DNA from 4 places in the Pseudorhodoplanes sp. genome. Region 4 is predicted to be linked to each of the others. Evidence: predicted binding sites of a transcription regulator. Region 4 holds the regulator's gene; each other region holds the start of a gene.

Region 1 (4,745 bases), on a different contig from region 4:
CCCGACAGGCTCGGATTGGTCATGAAGTAATTCTGCGCGTTGAAAGGCTCCTCGCCTTTCGCGGGCCTTATGCGGGTTGCGGTGCCGTCAGGCAAGACTTTCCAGCTTTGTTCGTTATCGTTGAAATTAACCACCATGATCTGGTCGAGCACCTGCTCGTGGACGGTCGGATTGGTAATCGGGCACAAAACCTCGACCCGGCGGTCCAGATTGCGCGGCATCATGTCGGCCGACGAGATGTAAACGACCGCCTTCGGATGCGGCAGGCCGTGTCCGGCGCCGAAGCAATAGATGCGCGAATGTTCGAGGAACCGGCCGACGATCGACTTGACCCGGATATTGTCCGAGAGGCCCGGAAGTTCCGGCCGCAGGCAGCAAATACCACGGACCACGATGTCGATGGAAACTCCGGCCTGCGAGGCCTGATACAGCTTGTCAATAATCCCCGGATCGACCAGCGAGTTCATTTTCAGCCAGATCGCCGCGGGCCGCCCAGCCTTGGCATGCTCGATCTCGGCATCGATGTGTTCGACCAGCCGCTTGCGCAGTGACACCGGCGACACCGCCATCACTTCGAGTTCGGCAGGCTCGGCGTAGCCGGTGATGAAGTTGAAGATGCGTCCTGCGTCGCGCGCGATCACCGGGTCATCAGTGAAATAGGACAGGTCGGTATAGATGCGCGCCGTGATCGGATGATAATTGCCGGTCGCGACATGGACATAAGTCGCGAGCTTGCCGCTCTCGCGCCGCACCACAAGCGAGAGCTTGCCGTGGGTCTTCAGTTCGATGAAGCCGAACACCACCTGCACGCCCGCGCGTTCGAGATCGCGCGCCCAGCGGATATTGGCCTCTTCGTCGAAACGCGCCTTCAGTTCGACCAGCGCGGTGACGGACTTTCCGGCTTCCGCCGCTTCCGCCAGCGCCTTGACGATCGGCGATTCCGCCGAGGTCCGGTACAGCGTCTGCTTGATCGCGATCACGTCCGGATCGCGCGCCGCCTGCTGCAGGAACTGCACCACGACGTCGAACGATTCATAGGGATGCTGGACCACGAAGTCCTTCTGGCGGATCGCCGCGAAGCAGTCGCCGCCATGATCGCGAATGCGTTCCGGAAAGCGGGGATTGTAGGGCGCGAACAAAAGGTCGGGACGATCGATCGACACCACTTCCTTCAGGTCGTTGAGCGCAAGCATGCCGTCGACGAGAAATGTCTCGTCTTCGCTCACCGCCATCGCCCGTCGCACGAACCGGCGGAGGTCTTCGGGCATTGCCTGTTCGAGTTCGAGGCGGATCACCGAACCGCGGCGGCGCCGCTTCAGCACGCTCTCGAACGAGCGAACCAGATCTTCGGATTCTTCCTCGATTTCGATTTCGGAATCGCGGATCACACGAAAGGCGCCGACCCCGTTCATCGCATAGCCGGGGAACAACTGGCCGATATACAGGCACGCGACCTGTTCGAGCATGATCAGGCGACGCGCGCCGTCGGCGCCGCGCGGCAGATGCACGAAACGTTCGATCTTGTGCGGCACGCGGATGAGCGCATTCATCGCCTTGCCGTCGCTGATGCGCGACAATTGCAACGCGAGCGTGAAGCCCAGATTGGGAATGAACGGAAACGGATGCGCCGGATCGATGGCGAGCGGGGTCAGCACCGGAAAAATGGCGGACAGGAATTGCTCTTCCAGCCAGTCATGTTCCTGCTTGGTCACGCCTTGCGCGTCGACAATGACGATATCGTTCGTGCCAAGCGCAGCGCGAAGTTCGCGCCACCGCGCCTGCTGGTCACTCGCCAGCACTGCGACCACTTCGGCAATCCGGGCCAGTTGCTCGGACGGGGTCAATCCGTCTGGGGAACGATCGGTGACGCCTTCGCGCACCTGACCCTTGAGCGCGGCCACGCGCACCATGAAGAATTCGTCGAGATTGTTCGCGGAGATCGACAGGAACCGCAGCCTCTCCAGCAGCGGATGGTTCGGGTTCGCGGACTCGTCTAGAACCCGCCGGTTGAAATGCAGCCACGATAATTCGCGGTTGATGAAGCGTTCCGGGCTGTCCATCAGGTTCGGCTGACGGGTCTCCTGAGACCGCCCAGCCCCCGAACTTTCTTCTTTTAAAACAACGGCTTCGGCACGATCTTGCATGGTATTGTTCCAGAAAGTCAGACCGTACGACAAATTCGTGACCAGCCCGTGACGGACACCGGAGAATTGACCTCAATCCCCGGCGGGACAAGTCCGAACCGACGCTTTACGCCGGGCCGTCCCGAAACAATTCGGAGGCCAGTGCACGGTTCACCGGTCTTTTGCGTTGCAGTGCTTCGCGGTCGAGCGTCCGCACCGCCTCCTGCAACGCCGCGAAAGACCGGCCAACCCGGGCCAGCAGGTACGTCACCAGATTCTCGTCGACCGCAAGCTGCCGGTCCGCGAACAGTTTCACCGTCACCGCACGCAGCAGCGCATCGTCGGGCATCGACAGGGCGATGGCTGGCACCGCGCGTAGCCGCGATTCCAGATCAGGCAGCGCCACGCCCCACAGCACCGGAGCCGATCGTGCGGTCAGGAGAAGATGGGCCTCCTGCTCGCGCACCAGATTGAGCAGATGAAAAAACGCGCGCTCGTCGAGCGCACCTTCGCCGCAATTCTCGAGGACCAGCGCACCGGTCGTCAGCGCCTCAGGTAGCATCGCGGTGTTCAGGGCGCGGGCCGACAGCACCCGTGCGCCGGAATTCTGTGCCCAGATCGATGCGAGGTGGCTTTTGCCGCTGCCCTCGGGGCCGGTTATCGCGATCGTATGCGACGGCCAGTCCGGCCAGCGCTCGACCATGGACAATGCCGCCTCGTTCGACGGCCCCGGCAGAAAATCCTCACGCGACAGCTTCTCGGCGTGATCGAGCGCAAGGGCAAGCTGCCGCGGCGGAGACGCCATCTCAGCCCGGCTGGCCGCCCGTGTAATAAGAGCTGGCAAGATATTGGCGCAGCAGGAAGCGCACCAGCACGCCGATCGCAGCCGCGGTCGGCACCGCCACCAGCAATCCGACAAAGCCGAACAGATAGGCGAAGGCGAGTAGCGCGAACATCAGCCAGACCGGATGCAATCCGACCTCCTTGCCGACAAGGAACGGCTGCAGGATGTTGCCCTCGACGAACTGCCCGGTGAGGAAGATGGCGGCAGCGAGCGCCGGCATGGTCCAGTCCGGCCAGAACTGCGCGATGGCAATGCCGACCGCCAGCATGAAGCCGGTGATGGTGCCGACATAGGGCGCGAAACCGAGCACCGCCGCGACGATACCGACGAGCAATCCGAAGTGAAGCCCGATCGCGATCAGCGCGATGGAATAGAAGGTGCCGAGGATCAGGCACACGATCGCCTGGCCGCGAACGAAGCCCGAAATAGCCGCATTCATTTCGCGCGCGAGGCCGCGCACGGTCTCGCGATAGGGCACCGGCACCCATGAATCGACGGCTTCGATCATCCGCTCCCAGTCGAGCAGGAGATAGAAGGCGACGATCGGCGCGATCACGAAAATGGACAGGACGGAAATCAGCGCCTTCCCGCCCGAAGCCAGCGATCCAAGAAAACCCGCGGCCCAGCCCGCGGCGCCGGCGGCCACGCCGCCCAATTGCTTTTCCGCATCGGGCAGCCGCTCGCCGATCACCCGGCCCAGCCAGCCGTTGCTTTGCTCCTGGATCAACTGACGGATGCGCTCGACATATTCCGGCAGGCGCTGAATAAAGCCCGATATCTGCTCCCCGAGGAGCGGCAGCAGCGTGATCAGCGCAAACGCGATCACCGCGATCGCAATCACCACGATCAGGACCGACGCGATCGGCCGGCTTAGCCCAAGTTTCTGGAGTTTGCGCACGATCGGATCGAGCAGATACGCGAGCACCATGCCGGCCACGAATGGCAGCAGCACGTCGCCGAGCAGCCACAGCAGCGCGACGAAAACCACCAGTGCGCCGGTCCAGAAGATGAGCTGGCGGCGCAACGATAGCGGCGTGACCGGTAGCGGCGGACCATCGGCCGGACCCGTCGTCATGGTGTTCATACGATTGCCGTCCCTGCCCTGTCCGCTAATGCGCGGCCCCGTTGGTGCCGAAATGGCGGATCCATTCCGCGACATAGAAGCCGATCGAAAGCAAGGTCAAGATCGTGACAAGCCCGATCAGCGCGGGCAAGGCCCAGCCGGCGTCGAAATTCAGCCCGAGCGACCCCAGGACCGTGCCCGCCAGCACGATCTGCGCCACCGTATTCAGCTTCGACACCGGATGCGGCCGGACCGGCATCGGCCGGGCCATCAGCATCGCCACGAGGAAGCCGCCCACGATCAGGATGTCCCGGGACACCACAAGAATCACCAGCCAGCGGGGCACCGCCTCGGTAAAGCCGAGCGCCACGTAGATCGACACGATCAACGCCTTGTCGGCGATCGGGTCCAGAAGCGCCCCGAGCTCGGTCGCCATGTTGAAGCGCTTGGCGAGGAAACCGTCCACCGCGTCGCTGATCCCGGCCACCAGAAACAGCAGAAAGGCCGGCAACATGTGACCGGCCGTGATCGCCCATACGATCAGGGGCACGCAGAGAATGCGCGCGGTGGTAATCAGATTGGGCAGATTCAAGGTGTAAGAGTCCCGGCAGAATCGGCCGGTTCTGCCGGCCAGCCAATAGAGTATAACCGCGCACAAGGCATTGCACCTAATGCGATTTCCGCGCTACCACGCGGCCAGACGCGCCGCAACGGC
Region 2 (4,745 bases), on a different contig from region 4:
TTTCAGCATCACTTTCACCGACGACGGCCAGCGTTCGAACAGCGGCTTGGCCGCAACCATGGTGTCGGCAAGATCGCCGGTGACGATGAATCCGTCGCGGGCAAGCTTGACCGACGGCGCGAGCAGTTGCGCCAGCGTGAACTTGCCGGACCCGTATTTCCGGTGCGCCAGCGCCAGTCCTGCCACCGTCCCCGGCACGCCGACGCCAAGACCGGACTTCAGCGATTTCTGCGGATCGGCATTGCCGGCATCGTCGAGGAACGAGTCCCTGTCGATCTTGCCCGGCGCCATCTCGCGATAATCGATCGCGATCGCCTTGCGTGGCTTGGCGAGCCAGATCACCATGAAGCCGCCGCCGCCGATATTGCCGGCGCGCGGATAGGTCACCGCCAGCGCAAAGCCGGTCGCGACCGCCGCATCCACTGCATTGCCGCCCGCTTTCAGGATATCGACCCCGATCTGTGCGGCCATCGCTTCCTGCGCGACCACCATGCCGTTCCGGGCGGTGACGGCCTGCGCGCGCGGCGCTTCTGAGAGCGGCTTGTCGTGAACCGGGCCTTCCTGCGCGAGCGCGGGCGAGGCGAGAAGGGCGAGGAGGAAAACGAGAACTCGGATCATTGCGATTGGTCTATCCCCCGCTCAGTCCCGCGCAAGCAGGAATCCAGCAAATCTGGGTCCCCGCTTGCGCGGGGACGAGCGGACATTGGTGCGCCCCCAAGAGGTCTTGTCGTTACCGCGCCATCCCGTGATAGACGCTGTTCGGCCGCATGTCGGTCGCTGTCGCGATCCGGTTCGACATGTTGTAGAACCCGGCAATTGCGGCAATATCCCAGATATCGCGGTCGGAAAAGCCCGCGCGGCGGAGGCTGTCGCGATCGTGAACTTCGACCGCCCAGGGCTCGTTGGTCATCTTCACCGCGAAATCCAGCATCGCCCGCTGCCGCTTCGACAGCCGCGCGGCGCGATAATTCATCACCATGAGCTCGCCCAGCGCCGGATCGCCGGATATCTGCCGCACCGCGGAGCCATGCGCGGCCAGGCAATAATAGCAGCGGTTCTGCGACGACACCGCGACCGCGATCATCTCGCGCTCGAGCTTGCTTAAGCCCGATGGCCCCAGCATGAGGTCGTTATACATCGCGACAAAGGCTTCCAGCTTCTTCAGGTCGAACGCATAGGCCTTCAGCACATTCGGAATGAATCCAAGTTTCTCCATGCATTTATCGAAATAGGCCTGCATCGTTTCGTTGAGCGCAGGCTCCGGCAGCGACAGCGCCACGAATGCGGTGTCGTCGCCCGCGGTTGCGGACGGCGGGGCCGGTTTGAGCAGGGCGGTCCTGGACAGAGCTGTGTTGGACGGGCCTGTCGTGGACGGACGCGTCTTGGACGGACTCGTCTTGGATTTGTCATCACGCGATGCTTTGGTCCGCGGGTTCCGCCCGGCCGGTTTCTTCTGCGCTTTCGCCACGCGTTCCTCCCACAAGCTCAGCGCCGAAGCGTAGCGCCGGGCGCGGCCGGACGAAATCCAAGATTGCATGTTGCGATGCAGCACTCACGATCGTGACATTGGCGCCGCCAGACCTCGACGAATGGCGGTCGGTAGACGAAACTCCCGACTCAGGAGAGGCCATCCATGAACATTCAGAAGCCGCTCGCGGCAACGGGCGAACGCTCGATCACGCAACTTGTGGCGCAAGCCGGAGAGATATTGCGATCCGGGCGCAGCGGTGTTCCGGACGGTTTCGCGGCCCGCCTGTTCGAGCGCGCGTCCTTCGAGGATCTCTCCGTTTACACGCCGAAGGAGATCGCAGCCTTTGCGGCGCAGGCCTATGCGTTCCTGTCGCAGCGCCGGCCCGGAGCGCCGAAGATCCGAATCTACGCGCCTGAGGAGGCTGACGGCAAGTTCAGCCGTGCGGTGTCGGTGCTCGAAATCATCAACGACGACATGCCGTTCATTGTCGATTCGGTGATGGCGGAACTGAGCGCGCGTCATGCGAAGGTGCGGCTTGTGGTGCATCCGATCTTTGCGGTCGCGCGCGATTCCGCCGGACATCTCGAGCGGGTGTCGACCGAGGAGCCGGCGACCGAAGGCGAACGCCGCGATAGCTTCATCCACATTCATCTCGACCGCATCGCCGATGTGGCGACGCAGAATACGCTGATCCTCGGGCTCGAACAGGCGCTCGCCGACGTCAGCGTCGCGGTGCATGACTGGCGGCCGATGCTGGCGCGCGTCAGCGACCTGATTGCGGACATGAAAGCCAATCCGCCGCCGTTGCCGGAAGCCGAACGAACCGAGTCGGTCGAGTTCATGGAATGGCTGGTGGCCGAGAACTTCACCTTTCTCGGCATTCGCGAATACAGGGTCACCGGCCAGGATCGCGAACCCGCATTGATTCCGGATTCCGGATTGGGCGTGCTGCGCCGTGCCGATGCGCATGAATTGAGAGCGCGCGCCGGACAGGAGGTCATCACCGCGGCCCTGCATAAATTCTACGCCGAGCCGACCGCGCTCCTGATCACCAAGGCGAGCCTGCGCTCGCGCGTGCATCGCCGCGTGTTCATGGACATGGTCAGCGTCAAGCGCTTCGATGCGAATGGCAACGTGTGCGGCGAATTCCGCATCGTCGGCCTGTTCACCTCGACCGCCTATACGCGCTCGACCCGTTCGATCCCGTATCTGCGCAAGAAGGTGGATGCACTGCTCAAGCGTGCGCGATTCCATCCATCGGGGCATTCCGGCAAGGCGCTGGTCAATGCGCTCGAAACCTATCCGCGCGACGACCTGTTCCGCATCGACGACGACCTGCTGTACGAATTCGCGATGCTGATCCTGGAGTTGGACGAGCGGCCGCGCGTGCGCGTGCTGGCGCGCCGCGATCGCTTCGACCGCTTCATGTCGGTGCTGGTCTATCTGCCGCGGGCGCGTTCCTCCAACGACGTGGTGGAGGCGGTCGGAGAGCTTCTGTGCAAGAGCTACAAGGGTCACGTCAGCGGACTCAGCCTGTTCTTCCCGGAAGGACCGCTGATGCGCGCGCATTACATCATCGGACGGTCCGCCGAGCCGATCGACGATCCGCAGCGGTCCACGCTGGAGGACGGAGTCTCCGCAATCGTGCGCACCTGGGTCGACGCGCTCGACGACGAGATTGCGCGCACCCAGGAGGCCGGCCGCGCGCGGCAATTGTTCGAGCGCTATCGCAAGGCCTTCAGCGCCAGCTTCCGCGACCGTTACTCGCCGGAGACCGCGCTCGACAATATCCGCACCATCGAGGGGCTGTCGGCGGAACGGCCTCTCAGCGTCGACTTCCATACCCGGCCGAATGCCGAAAGCCATGTGATCGGCCTGAAGGTCTGGAGCTATGGCGGCGCCATTCCGCTCTCCAGCCGGGTGCCGATGCTGGAGAATATGGGCTTCAAGGTGGTGGCCGAGCGCACCTACGAAATTCGTCCGGGAACGCCGTCCGATACCCATGTCTGGCTGCACGACATGACGCTGGAAAGCGCGGATGGCGCGCCCGTCGACATCGCCGCATTGCAGACGGCGCTCGAAGCATGCTTCCTGATGGTGATGCGCGGCATTGCCGAGAATGACGGCTACAACGCGCTGGTCCTGAAAGCCGGACTGCAATGGCGCGACATCGTGCTGATCCGCTCGGTGTCGCGGTTCCTGCGCCAGGTGCGGGTGCCATTCTCGCAGGACTACATGTGGAACACGCTGCGCGCGCATCCGGCAATCGCGTCGCAGATCGTGGCGCTGTTCCACGCGCGGTTCGATCCGCGCGCCGAAGCCGACATCGCCCGCAAGACGAGGCAGACCGAGATTGTCGCCGAGATCGAGGCCGCGCTCGAAAAAGTGCCGTCGCTCGACGAGGACCGCATCCTGCGGCATTTCGTCAATGCGGTGCAGTCGGCGCTGCGCACCAATTTCTATCAGATCGGCGATGACGGCCAGCCGAAGGCGCAGATCGCGATCAAATACGAGAGCGGCAAGCTGACCACGTTGCCGGCGCCGCGCCCGCTCTACGAAATCTTCGTCTATTCGCCGCGGGTCGAGGGCGTGCATCTGCGCTTCGGCAAGGTGGCGCGCGGCGGCATCCGCTGGTCCGACCGGCCGCAGGATTTCCGCACCGAAATCCTCGGACTGGTGAAGGCGCAGCAGGTCAAGAACGCGGTGATCGTGCCTGTGGGTGCAAAAGGTGGCTTCGTGCCGAAGCACCTGCCGGTCGGCGGTGCACGCGATGCGATCGCGGCCGAAGGCATCGCCGCCTACAAGCTGTTCATCGGCTCGCTGCTCGATGTCACCGACAATCTGTCGGCCGAAGGCGCGGTGATGCCGCCGGACAATGTGGTGCGGCACGATTCCGACGATCCCTATCTGGTGGTCGCCGCCGACAAGGGCACCGCCACCTTCTCCGATACGGCGAACGAGATCTCAATCTCGCGCAATTTCTGGCTGGGCGATGCCTTCGCGTCCGGCGGCTCGGCCGGTTACGACCACAAGAAAATGGGCATCACCGCGCGCGGCGCCTGGGAGGCGGTGAAGCGGCATTTCCGCGAGATGGACGTCGACATCGGCGTCACGCCCTTCACCGTGATCGGTGTCGGCGACATGTCGGGCGACGTGTTCGGCAACGGCATGCTGCGCGAAACCACGATCAAGCTGGTCGCGGCCTTCGATCACCGCGACATCTTCATCGATCCCGAACCCGATCCGGCGAAGAGCTTCGCCGAGCGGCAGCGGC
Region 3 (4,745 bases), on a different contig from region 4:
GCCGCTGCCCGCCTTGGCTTCGTCGTCGAGCATGGCCCAAAACCGGTGGCGCATGTGGTTCGGCACCGAGAACAGGCAGGAGCAAACGGTGCCGCCGGCCGGCGGAGTGTTCAGCGTGAGGCTGGCCAGCTCGTTATCGTCCGGGGCGCGCCAAGCGTCCCCGGCGCCGACCAGCAGCCGCTCCGCCCATGATCCCTTGCACTGGAAATTCGGTGCAACCGTAAACGACGCCGTCACGTCATCGCCTTGAGGCGTTCAAACTTGTCGAGTGCAATGTCGAAAGTCGCCTTCTTGTGCAGGCGGCAGGACATCGTCTCGGTGGTGGCGAAGTTGCCATTCTCGAAATACTTGTTGCCGGGCGGGCCGCCGCCGCAGAACGGATAGTAGCGGCAGCTGTCCTTGCACAGATCTACGCCGCGGCGGATCTCGTCGTCGAGCGCAACGAACCGTGGCATGGCCAGCACCGAATCCAGCGTATCCGTCGCGACGTTGCCAAGCGCGAAACTGCCGAGGCGGGGCGAACTGAGACCGAGCAGTTCGGGCGAATAGGTCGAGAAATTGCCCGCGCAGTCGACGTTCAGGATGCCAAACGGCCTATTCTCCTGCGTTCGCATCGAGAACTGCTCGCGGTGCGCGATCGAACTGCGCGATGTCTCGAATTCGCGCACCCGCATCGGCGGGTCGCAGGAGAGCGCAAGGTCCATGAACCGCGAATAGAATCGGCGGAAGCGCGGCTCGGTCGAGCTACCGGCCAGCGACGATGTCACGTGCGGCCCCTCGATCTCCTCCACATTGAAGGCGACATCCATGATGCCGTTCTCGACGTAGAAATCGAAGAGCTCGTCCGGGTAATCCAGCGACGCCGACGTCAGCACCGTGATCACATCGAAGAAGATGTCATGGTCGCGCAGCATTTGCACGCCGCGCATGACGCGTTCCAGCGTGCCGCTGCCATTTCGGGTCTTGCGGTTGCGGTCGTTCAGAAAATCGGGGCCGTCGACACTGACGCCAATCTGCACGTTGCGGCGGCGGATAAAGTCACACCAGGCCTCGTTGACCAGAGTGGCATTGGTCTGAAGCGACTGGGTGACCTCGAACCCCGAGGTGTTGCAACGCTCGAGCAGGAGCGTGGCCTGCTCATAGAACGATGCCGGCAGAACCATGGGTTCGCCGGCATGCCACAACAGGGTGAAATTCTGGCGGATCAGACCGGAGGAAAAGGCCCAGTGAAAGGTCTTTTCCAGGGTCTCAAGTGTGATCTTCCGTTTGTCCAGCCGGTCCGGAAGATAGCAATACGAGCAGTCGAGATTGCAGAACGGGGTCGGCTGGACAACGAGAAGCTCCAGAGGACCGACCTGATCAGCAGAGATCATGCTCTAGCGATTGCGGAACGCGTTGCGGAAACCGCCGCCTCCGTTGCGGAACCCACCACCGTTGCGGAACCCACCGCCGTTACGGAAGCCACCACCGTTACCGAAGCCGCCGTTACGGAAGCCATTCCGGAAACCGCCATTTCCGAACGGTGCGTTGAAGAAGCCGCCGCCGTTGCGGAAACCGCCGCGATTGCCAAAGCCGCCCACGCCGGGGAGATTGATGAATTGAGCATGCGCCTCGCCGGCAGGGCCGACAGCCGACTCGAGCTCTGCGGCGCGTGCCTGCACGTCGAGATCGGTGGGATTAAGGTCTAGAGGCGCTTCGGGAACGCTGGCCAGTGAGGTACGGGCGAGAGTGACGACACCCGCCGTTGTAACTGCTCCGCCGACAAGGGTCCGCAGCAGGGACCGGCGTGTCAATTTTTCGTCCATGGCTCTACCGCCTTCGTTCGCCGCCCTTCTCGCTGAAGGGCGGGGCATAGTAGCGATTCACGCTCTACAGACAAGTGCTTATGACTTCGGGACGGAGGTTCGGAACGATTTATTGCGGCTCACAAGGCTGTGACCCGCGGCGCATCGGTCGGGCTGATGAATGTTCGTTTGGAATCGACCTCACGGCCCGATGCAATGCGCATCTCTCTATGATAACGGGAGCATCGCAATTCAACGTCCGGAGTAGACCCAGGTGACAGACAAGCAGTTCCAGCCCGGCGACGTCGTCATCCTTAGGTCCGGCGGACCGCGCATGACCATTGCCACGATCAATGGACCCAACGCGTTCTGCGAATGGTTTACCGATGATCAACAATTGCAAAGCCGGTCATTCGTCGTCACCAGCCTGACATTCGAAGAGCAACGTCCAGAGCCGGCGTGACATTGCACGTTCCGCTTCCTGCGGGATCCGGAAGCAGCAGGATGACCTGCGACAATGCGGTGCACCGCTCCATCCACAGACCGGTCAATCCTGACGCCGGTTGTCGTCCAACTGTCATGTGCGGGTCGTAGGGGTGCATTGCAGCAACCCCACGGCCTGAGATGATCCGAACCGACGATCTCGAAGTCACATATCCCGGCGGCGCGCGCGCCCTTCACCCCTGCTCGCTCCGCTTCGAGACCGGCGCCTTCACGGTGCTGCTCGGCGCGTCCGGGGCCGGCAAATCGACGCTTCTGAGATCGCTCAACGGGCTGGTGTCACCTACCGGCGGCAGCGTCACCGCCGACGGCATCGGCGACATCGGAGCCCGCCGCGACCTGCAGGCACATCGGCGCCGCACCGGCATGATCTTCCAGCAGCATCAGCTGATCGGCCGCTGCAGCGTCCTCACCAATGTGCTGATGGGACGTCTCGGCTATCATTCCGGCCTGCGCACCCTGCTGCCGCCATCGCGAACCGAGAAGACGATGGCGCTGGAAGCGATCGATCGCGTCGGCCTGATCGATCATGCGCTACGACGCGCCGATCAATTGTCCGGCGGACAGCAGCAGCGCGTCGGCATCGCGCGCGCCATGGTGCAGAAGCCGGCACTGGTTCTCGCCGACGAACCGGTCGCAAGCCTCGATCCCGCGACCGCTGAGCGCGTGCTCTCGCTGCTGCACGGCATCTGCAAATCCGACGGCATCACCGCCATCGTCAGCCTGCATCAGCTCGAATTCGCGCGACGCTATGCCGACCGCATCGTCGCGCTGGCGCAGGGCGCGGTGGTGTTCGACGGCCCGCCCAGCCGCCTCGGCAGGACGGAGGTGAGCCGCATCTATGGCAGCACGTCCGCCGACACAGACTCCGATTTTGAACCCGCCCCCCTCAGGACAGGAACCTACGCATGATCAACCGCCGCCTCTTTCTGCATGGAACCGCCGCCGCCCTCGCGCTCATCCCCGCTTCCGCTTCCGCCCAGACCAAGGACCCCGCCAAGCTGCGTGTCGCGCTGCTGCCCGACGAAAATGCCGCAACCCTGATCCAGCAGGCGCAGCCGCTCAAAACGCATCTCGAAAAGGCGCTCGGCAAGCAGATCGAACTGGTCGTCACCACCGATTATTCCTCGATGATCGAGGCGATGCGCTTCGGCCGCATCGAGATCGGCTATTTCGGTCCGTTCTCCTACGTGCTGGCGAAGTCCAAGGCGCCCGGCATCGAGCCGTTCGCTGTCGGCATCGAGAAGGGCTCGCCGACCTACAATTCGATCATCATCGCCCAGGCCGAAGGACCGGTGAAAACGCTGGCCGACATTAAGGGCAAGCCGTTCGGCTACGGCGACCAGGCCTCGACCTCGAGCCATCTGATCCCGCGCGCGCATCTGCTGAAGAACGGGCTGGACGGCAGCAAGGACTACAAGCCGGTGCATCTGGGCACCCATGACGGCGTGGCGCGCGCGGTGCAGAACGGCCAGGTGCCGGCCGGCGCGTTGTCGAAAGCGATCTACGAGGCGCTGATCGCCCGCAAGTCGATCGACGGCAGCAAGCTCACGGTGCTCGCGGTCACCGATCCGATCCCGAACTATCCGATGACCATGCAGGCCGACCTCACGCCGGAGCTGAAGGACAAGATTCGCAAGGCCTTCATAGAACTGAAGGATCCGGTAATCCTGAAATCGTTCCGGGTGGAAGGCTTCGCACCGACCGACGACAAGGCCTACGACATCCTGCGCGACACCGCGAAAATCCTCGACCTCGACCTCGGCAAGATGAGCTGATGTCGGACGTCGTTTCCCGTCACGACACGATCCTCGCCGAAGACCGGCATGCCAGTTTGCGGCATGCCGGTTTCATCGCGGTCATTGTCATCGCCTGCATCGGCTCGCTCTGGATTACCGGATTTTTCGACGCGCAGCGGTTGATGGAAGGCCTGCCCGCGCTCGGACAATTGTTCAGCGAAATGGTGCCGCCGGACTTTTCGCGCTGGCAGCACTGGGTCAAGCCGCTGATCGATACGCTGGCGATGTCGGTGGCCGGAACCGCGCTGGCCGTCCTTATATCGTTGCCGCTCGCGCTGTTCGCGGCGCCGAATACCTCGCCCAACTCGCTGGTGTATCAGGCCACGCGCATCGTGCTGGCCGCATTGCGGTCGGTGCCTGAAATCATCATGGGCATCATCTTCGTCGCCGCGGTCGGCTTTGGCGCATTGCCGGGCGTGCTGGCGCTGGCGCTGCATTCGGTCGGCATGGTCGGCAAGTTCTATGCGGAGGCGATCGAGCATGTCGATCCGCGCCCGCTGGAAGCCTCGCGCGCGGCCGGCGCGAACGGTTTCCAGGTGATCACCCACGCGGTGCTGCCGCAGGTGCTGCCGCAGCTCGCAGACATCACCATCTATCGCTGGGAATATCATTTCAGGGCCTCGGCGGTGCTCGGCATCGTCGGCGCCGGCGGCATCGGCTT
Region 4 (4,745 bases):
ACGCCCGAGGCGAGCCGCCGGGTTAACGATCGCGTCGTCACTTGGCTCGAGAGCCTGAAGGCGAAAGGCGTTATCGAGAGCCGCTTCAACTGGCGCTTCTTTACTGCGGGCGACAGCCGCGAGCCGGAACTGGCTGGTATTCGCGGTGCGCTGGTGGGCTCCCTGCTCACGCTCGCTGTAACCCTCGTGCTGTGTCTCCCAATCGGTGTCGCTGGCGCCATCTATCTCGAAGAATTTGCCCCCAAGAACCGGATCACTGAAGTCATCGAGGTCAACATCAATAACCTCGCGGCGGTTCCGTCGATCGTGTTCGGTCTGCTGGGCTTGGCGATGTTCCTGAATTTCTTCGGACTCCCGCGATCGGCGCCGCTCGTCGGTGGACTGGTGCTGGCACTGCTCGTATTGCCGACTATCATCATCGCCTCGCGTGCCGCGCTCAAGGCGGTTCCGCCCTCGATCAAGGAGGCGGCGCTGGGTGTCGGCGCCTCGCAACAGCAGGCGATCTTCCACCACATCCTGCCACTGGCGATGCCCGGAATAATGACCGGCACGATCATCGGCATGGCGCACGCGCTCGGCGAGACGGCGCCGCTCTTGATGATCGGCATGGTCGCCTTCATCGTCGAGCCTGCAACGAGCATTGTCGACGCCGCGACTGTGTTGCCGGTCCAGATCTATCTCTGGTCGGATCTGCCGGAAGTCGGTTTCCAGGCGCGAACGGCAGCCGCGATCATGGTGCTGCTGGCGTTCTTGTTCCTTATGAACGGGACCGCAATTCTCTTGCGCAAACGCTTCGAGCGGCGCTGGTAAGTCATTGGGAGTTAGGAGATGCTGGCTATGGACGCAATGGTTCAACCCGCCGCCTCGGCCGCTGCGATCGATATCGCCGGTACGCAGGCCAAGCCCAAGGTCACGGCGCGGAACGTCAACGTCTATTACGGCGACAAGCACGCCCTGAAAGACGTCAACGTGGATATCCCGGCGCGGTCGGTGATGGCTTTCATCGGCCCGTCCGGCTGCGGCAAGTCGACCTTCCTTCGCTGCATCAACCGGATGAACGACACCATCCCGGTTGCGCGGGTGACCGGCAAGATCGATATCGACGACCTCGATATTTACGACAAGTCGCTGGACGTCGTACAACTGCGCGCGCGTGTCGGCATGGTGTTCCAAAAGCCCAATCCATTCCCGAAATCGATCTACGAAAACGTCGCCTATGGTCCGCGCATCCACGGGATCGCTCGTTCGAAATCCGAACTCGACGAGATCGTGACATCCAGCCTGAAGCGCGCCGGGCTATGGGAAGAGGTCAAGGATCGTCTGGACGATTCCGGTACCAGCCTGTCAGGCGGCCAGCAGCAGCGGCTGTGCATCGCGCGGGCGATTGCGGTCGGTCCTGAAGTGATTCTGATGGACGAACCATGCTCCGCGCTCGATCCGATCGCGACCGCTCGCATCGAGGAACTGATCGATGAGTTGCGGCGGAATTTCACCATCATCATCGTGACGCACTCGATGCAGCAGGCAGCCCGCGTGTCGCAGCGGACCGCGTTTTTCCATCTCGGCATTCTTGTCGAGGAGGGCCCGACCGAGACCGTCTTCACGACGCCGGGCGATCGCCGCACCCAGGATTACATCACCGGCCGCTTCGGCTGACCGGCTGCAGACAAGGACCAAGACAATGGCTGACCACATCGCCAAGGCGTTCGACGTCGATCTGCAGGAGCTCAACCGCATGGTTGCGGAAATGGGCGGCCTTGCCGAGAAGGAGATCGCGGACGCAGTGCAGGCGCTGACCCGCCGCGACATCGATCTCGCAAACAAGCTGATCGCAGCCGATGCCCAGATCGACGCGCTGCAGCGGGAGATCGAGGAGCGCGCGATCCTGACGATTGCGCGCCGCCAGCCGATGGCCATCGACCTTCGTGAAGTGGTGAGCGCCTTGCGGGTCGCCAACGAAATCGAACGCATCGGCGATCTCGCCAAGAATATCGGCAAGCGCGCACTCGACCTCGAGGGTGAATATCCGTCGCTGAAGCTCATCCGCGGCGTCGACCATATGGGGTCTCTGGTGTTGACCCAGCTCAAACGCGTGCTGGACGCCTATGCCGCCCGCGACGTCGACGAGGCCATGGATGTGTGGAAGCGTGACGAGGAAATCGACGCCATGTGCGTCTCGCTGTTCCGCGAATTGCTCACCTACATGATGGAAGACCCGCGCAACATCACGTTCTGTATCCATCTCCTGTTCTCGGCAAAAAATATCGAGCGGATGGGCGACCATGCCACCAACATCGCCGAGACCGTCTATTACATGATCAAGGGCGAGCCGATCACTTCCGAACGCCCGAAGGCCGATACCACCAGCTTTGCGCCATTGGCGGCGCAGGCGGCGCAGGGATGAACGGAAGCAGCGACATGAACGCTCAGACCGCGCGCATCCTGATCGTTGAGGACGAGGAGCCGTTGTCGCTGCTGCTGCGATACAACCTCGAGACCGAAGGATACGACGTCGAGACCGTCGCGCGCGGTGACGATGCCGATACCAGGCTGCGCGAGAGCACGCCCGATCTCGTCGTGCTCGACTGGATGTTGCCCGGACTGTCCGGCATCGAACTCTGCCGGCGGCTGCGGGCGCGGCCCGAGACCAAGTCGCTGCCGATCATCATGCTGACCGCGCGCGGCGAGGAGAGCGAGCGCGTGCGCGGGCTTTCGACCGGCGCCGACGATTATATCGTCAAGCCGTTCTCGGTCCCGGAACTGGTGGCACGGATCCGGGCGCTGCTGCGGCGATCCCGGCCGGAGCGGCTGGCCGACGTGTTGACGCTGGGCGAAATCGAACTCGATCGCGTCAAGAAGCGGGTCTCCCGCGCCGGCCGCGACGTAGAGCTCGGGCCGACCGAGTTCCGGCTTCTGGAATTTCTGATGGAGCGCCCCGGCCGCGTGTTTACCCGGGAACAATTGCTCGATGGCGTGTGGGGCAGTGAGGTCTATATCGACGAGCGTACCGTCGATGTGCATGTCGGGCGGCTGCGCAAGGCTCTCAACCGTGGCCGCGACGGGGATCCGATCCGCACCGTGCGCGGCTCCGGTTATGCGATCGACGATCGCTTCGGGCGCGCGGACCTCACCTGATCTGACCTTGTCCGACTTGGTCTGGTCGATCCGGTCGCCGCGGCGCCCTGCGCGAGCGCGTCAGCGCCCGCCTGCCGAGCGCTTGTCCCGCCGCGCCGCCGGCGGCTGATAAGCGATACGCGAGTGGTAGGCGCAATAGGGCAGACCATTAACGGACGGACCGCCGCAGAAATAGAATTCCGACGTCGCCGGGTCGCCGATCGGCCATTTGCAGGTCTGCTCGTTCAGTTCCAGAAGCGTGCGGCGCTGTCCGATCGGCACGACATTCTCGACCTGGGCCGGTTCGACGTCCATCTCGTAGTCATAGGCGAAGGCCTGGGCCAGCGCGGTATTGCCGCGAACGGCGGGACGAGACACCCGTAACATATGGGTCGCCCTCGGCTTTCGCTGCCGCGGCGCGCTGGACGACGGCGCCTTGGTGCGGCCGGAGAGCCCCAGACGATGCACCTTGCCGATGACCGCGTTGCGGGTGATCCCGCCCAGTTCGGCCGCGATCTGGGAGGCCGAGAGGCCGTCGGACCAGAGCTTCTTGAGCTGCTCGACCCGTTCGTCGGTCCACGTCATGGGTTTCTCCTTGTTGCCCCGCGGAGGGGAATACCGTCCGCAGAATCCTTTCCCGTCGCCGGACAGCCTGAGGCTGCCAGCGGGACGCCACACACGCAGATGTACTTACTTGCCTGTCCGCCGCACGAGATGTCGTATCTGACAGGGGCGACACTACACAATCGCTGGACTCGCCCGCAAGAGTCCGCCCCCCCTGCGCACCCATCGTCGCTGTGGAGAGCGCAAGGTTTTCCCCGCCTTATTCGAAGCGCTGCGGCATCGCGTGGCCGGGCGGTTCGGTTGACAGCCTACGGCCCGCCCCTAGAATGCCGGTTGCAGTGCCGCCCGCGGGGGCGGCACATTTCGTTTAGGCTCCGGCATTGTCTGCTGATGCTCTGACATTGCCGGTCCAGTTTCTGCCGGATGTTCTGCCGTGGTCTCCAATCTTCTGCCGACTTATAACCGCGCCGACCTTGCCTTCGAGCGGGGCGAGGGCGCCTGGCTGACCGCGACCAATGGCGAGCGCTATCTCGACTTCGGATCGGGCGTTGCGGTCAACGTGCTGGGTCACGCGCATCCGGTGCTGGTCGAGGCGCTGACCGACCAGGCGCAGAAAGTCTGGCACGTCTCCAACCTGTTCCGGATTCCGGAAGCGGAGCGCCTGGCACAGCGGCTGTGCGCCGCAAGCTTCGCGGACCTCGTCTTCTTCTGCAATTCCGGCGCCGAGGCGATGGAATGTGCGATCAAGACCGCGCGCAAATATCACGCCGTCTCCGGTCATCCCGAGCGCGTCGACATCATTACCTATGAAGGCGCCTTCCACGGCCGCACGCTGGCGACGCTCGCTGCCGGCGGGCAGCCGAAATATCTCGAAGGCTTCGGCCCTGTGGCCGGCGGCTTCATCCAGGTGCCGTTCGCCGATCTCGAAGCGACGAAGAAGGCGATCTCCGACACCACCGCCGCGATCCTGATCGAGCCGATCCAGGGCGAGGGCGGTGTGCGCGTGGTGCCGCCGGAATTCCTGCGCCAACTGCGCAAGCTGTGTGACGAGCACGGCCTGATGCTGG

Evidence for each region. Region 4 encodes PhoB, which activates phosphate uptake and scavenging genes when phosphate is short. Its sites were predicted from a motif close to TGTCATNNANCTGTCAT; they were not measured.
Region 1: a site for PhoB is predicted at 2,171-2,187, ahead of AC5I5I_RS16000 (RNA degradosome polyphosphate kinase). Genes of this name have one in related genera too.
Region 2: a site for PhoB is predicted at 1,394-1,410, ahead of AC5I5I_RS13270 (NAD-glutamate dehydrogenase). Genes of this name have one in related genera too.
Region 3: a site for PhoB is predicted at 2,349-2,365, ahead of phnC (phosphonate ABC transporter ATP-binding protein). Genes of this name have one in related genera too.

The regions. Positions count from the first base shown of each region.
Region 1 is NZ_JCABZI010000010.1:476,949-481,693, reverse strand. It holds gene AC5I5I_RS16000 (RNA degradosome polyphosphate kinase) at 1-2,144, opposite strand, end outside; gene AC5I5I_RS15995 (P-loop NTPase family protein) at 2,251-2,928, opposite strand; gene AC5I5I_RS15990 (AI-2E family transporter) at 2,930-4,042, opposite strand; gene AC5I5I_RS15985 (CDP-alcohol phosphatidyltransferase family protein) at 4,077-4,622, opposite strand.
Region 2 is NZ_JCABZI010000009.1:386,367-391,111, reverse strand. It holds gene ggt (gamma-glutamyltransferase) at 1-618, opposite strand, end outside; gene AC5I5I_RS13275 (peroxidase-related enzyme) at 731-1,279, opposite strand; gene AC5I5I_RS13270 (NAD-glutamate dehydrogenase) at 1,634-4,745, shown strand, end outside.
Region 3 is NZ_JCABZI010000001.1:22,824-27,568, forward strand. It holds gene AC5I5I_RS00110 (hypothetical protein) at 1-237, opposite strand, end outside; gene grrM (cyclophane-forming radical SAM/SPASM peptide maturase GrrM/OscB) at 234-1,373, opposite strand; gene AC5I5I_RS00120 (hypothetical protein) at 1,377-1,805, opposite strand; gene AC5I5I_RS00125 (YodC family protein) at 2,059-2,247, shown strand; gene phnC (phosphonate ABC transporter ATP-binding protein) at 2,409-3,197, shown strand; gene phnD (phosphate/phosphite/phosphonate ABC transporter substrate-binding protein) at 3,194-4,063, shown strand; gene phnE (phosphonate ABC transporter, permease protein PhnE) at 4,063-4,745, shown strand, end outside.
Region 4 is NZ_JCABZI010000013.1:199,530-204,274, forward strand. It holds partial or broken gene pstA (phosphate ABC transporter permease PstA) at 4-810, shown strand; gene pstB (phosphate ABC transporter ATP-binding protein PstB) at 847-1,656, shown strand; gene phoU (phosphate signaling complex protein PhoU) at 1,682-2,404, shown strand; gene phoB (phosphate regulon transcriptional regulator PhoB) at 2,419-3,135, shown strand; gene AC5I5I_RS19285 (GcrA family cell cycle regulator) at 3,196-3,699, opposite strand; gene AC5I5I_RS19290 (aspartate aminotransferase family protein) at 4,112-4,745, shown strand, end outside.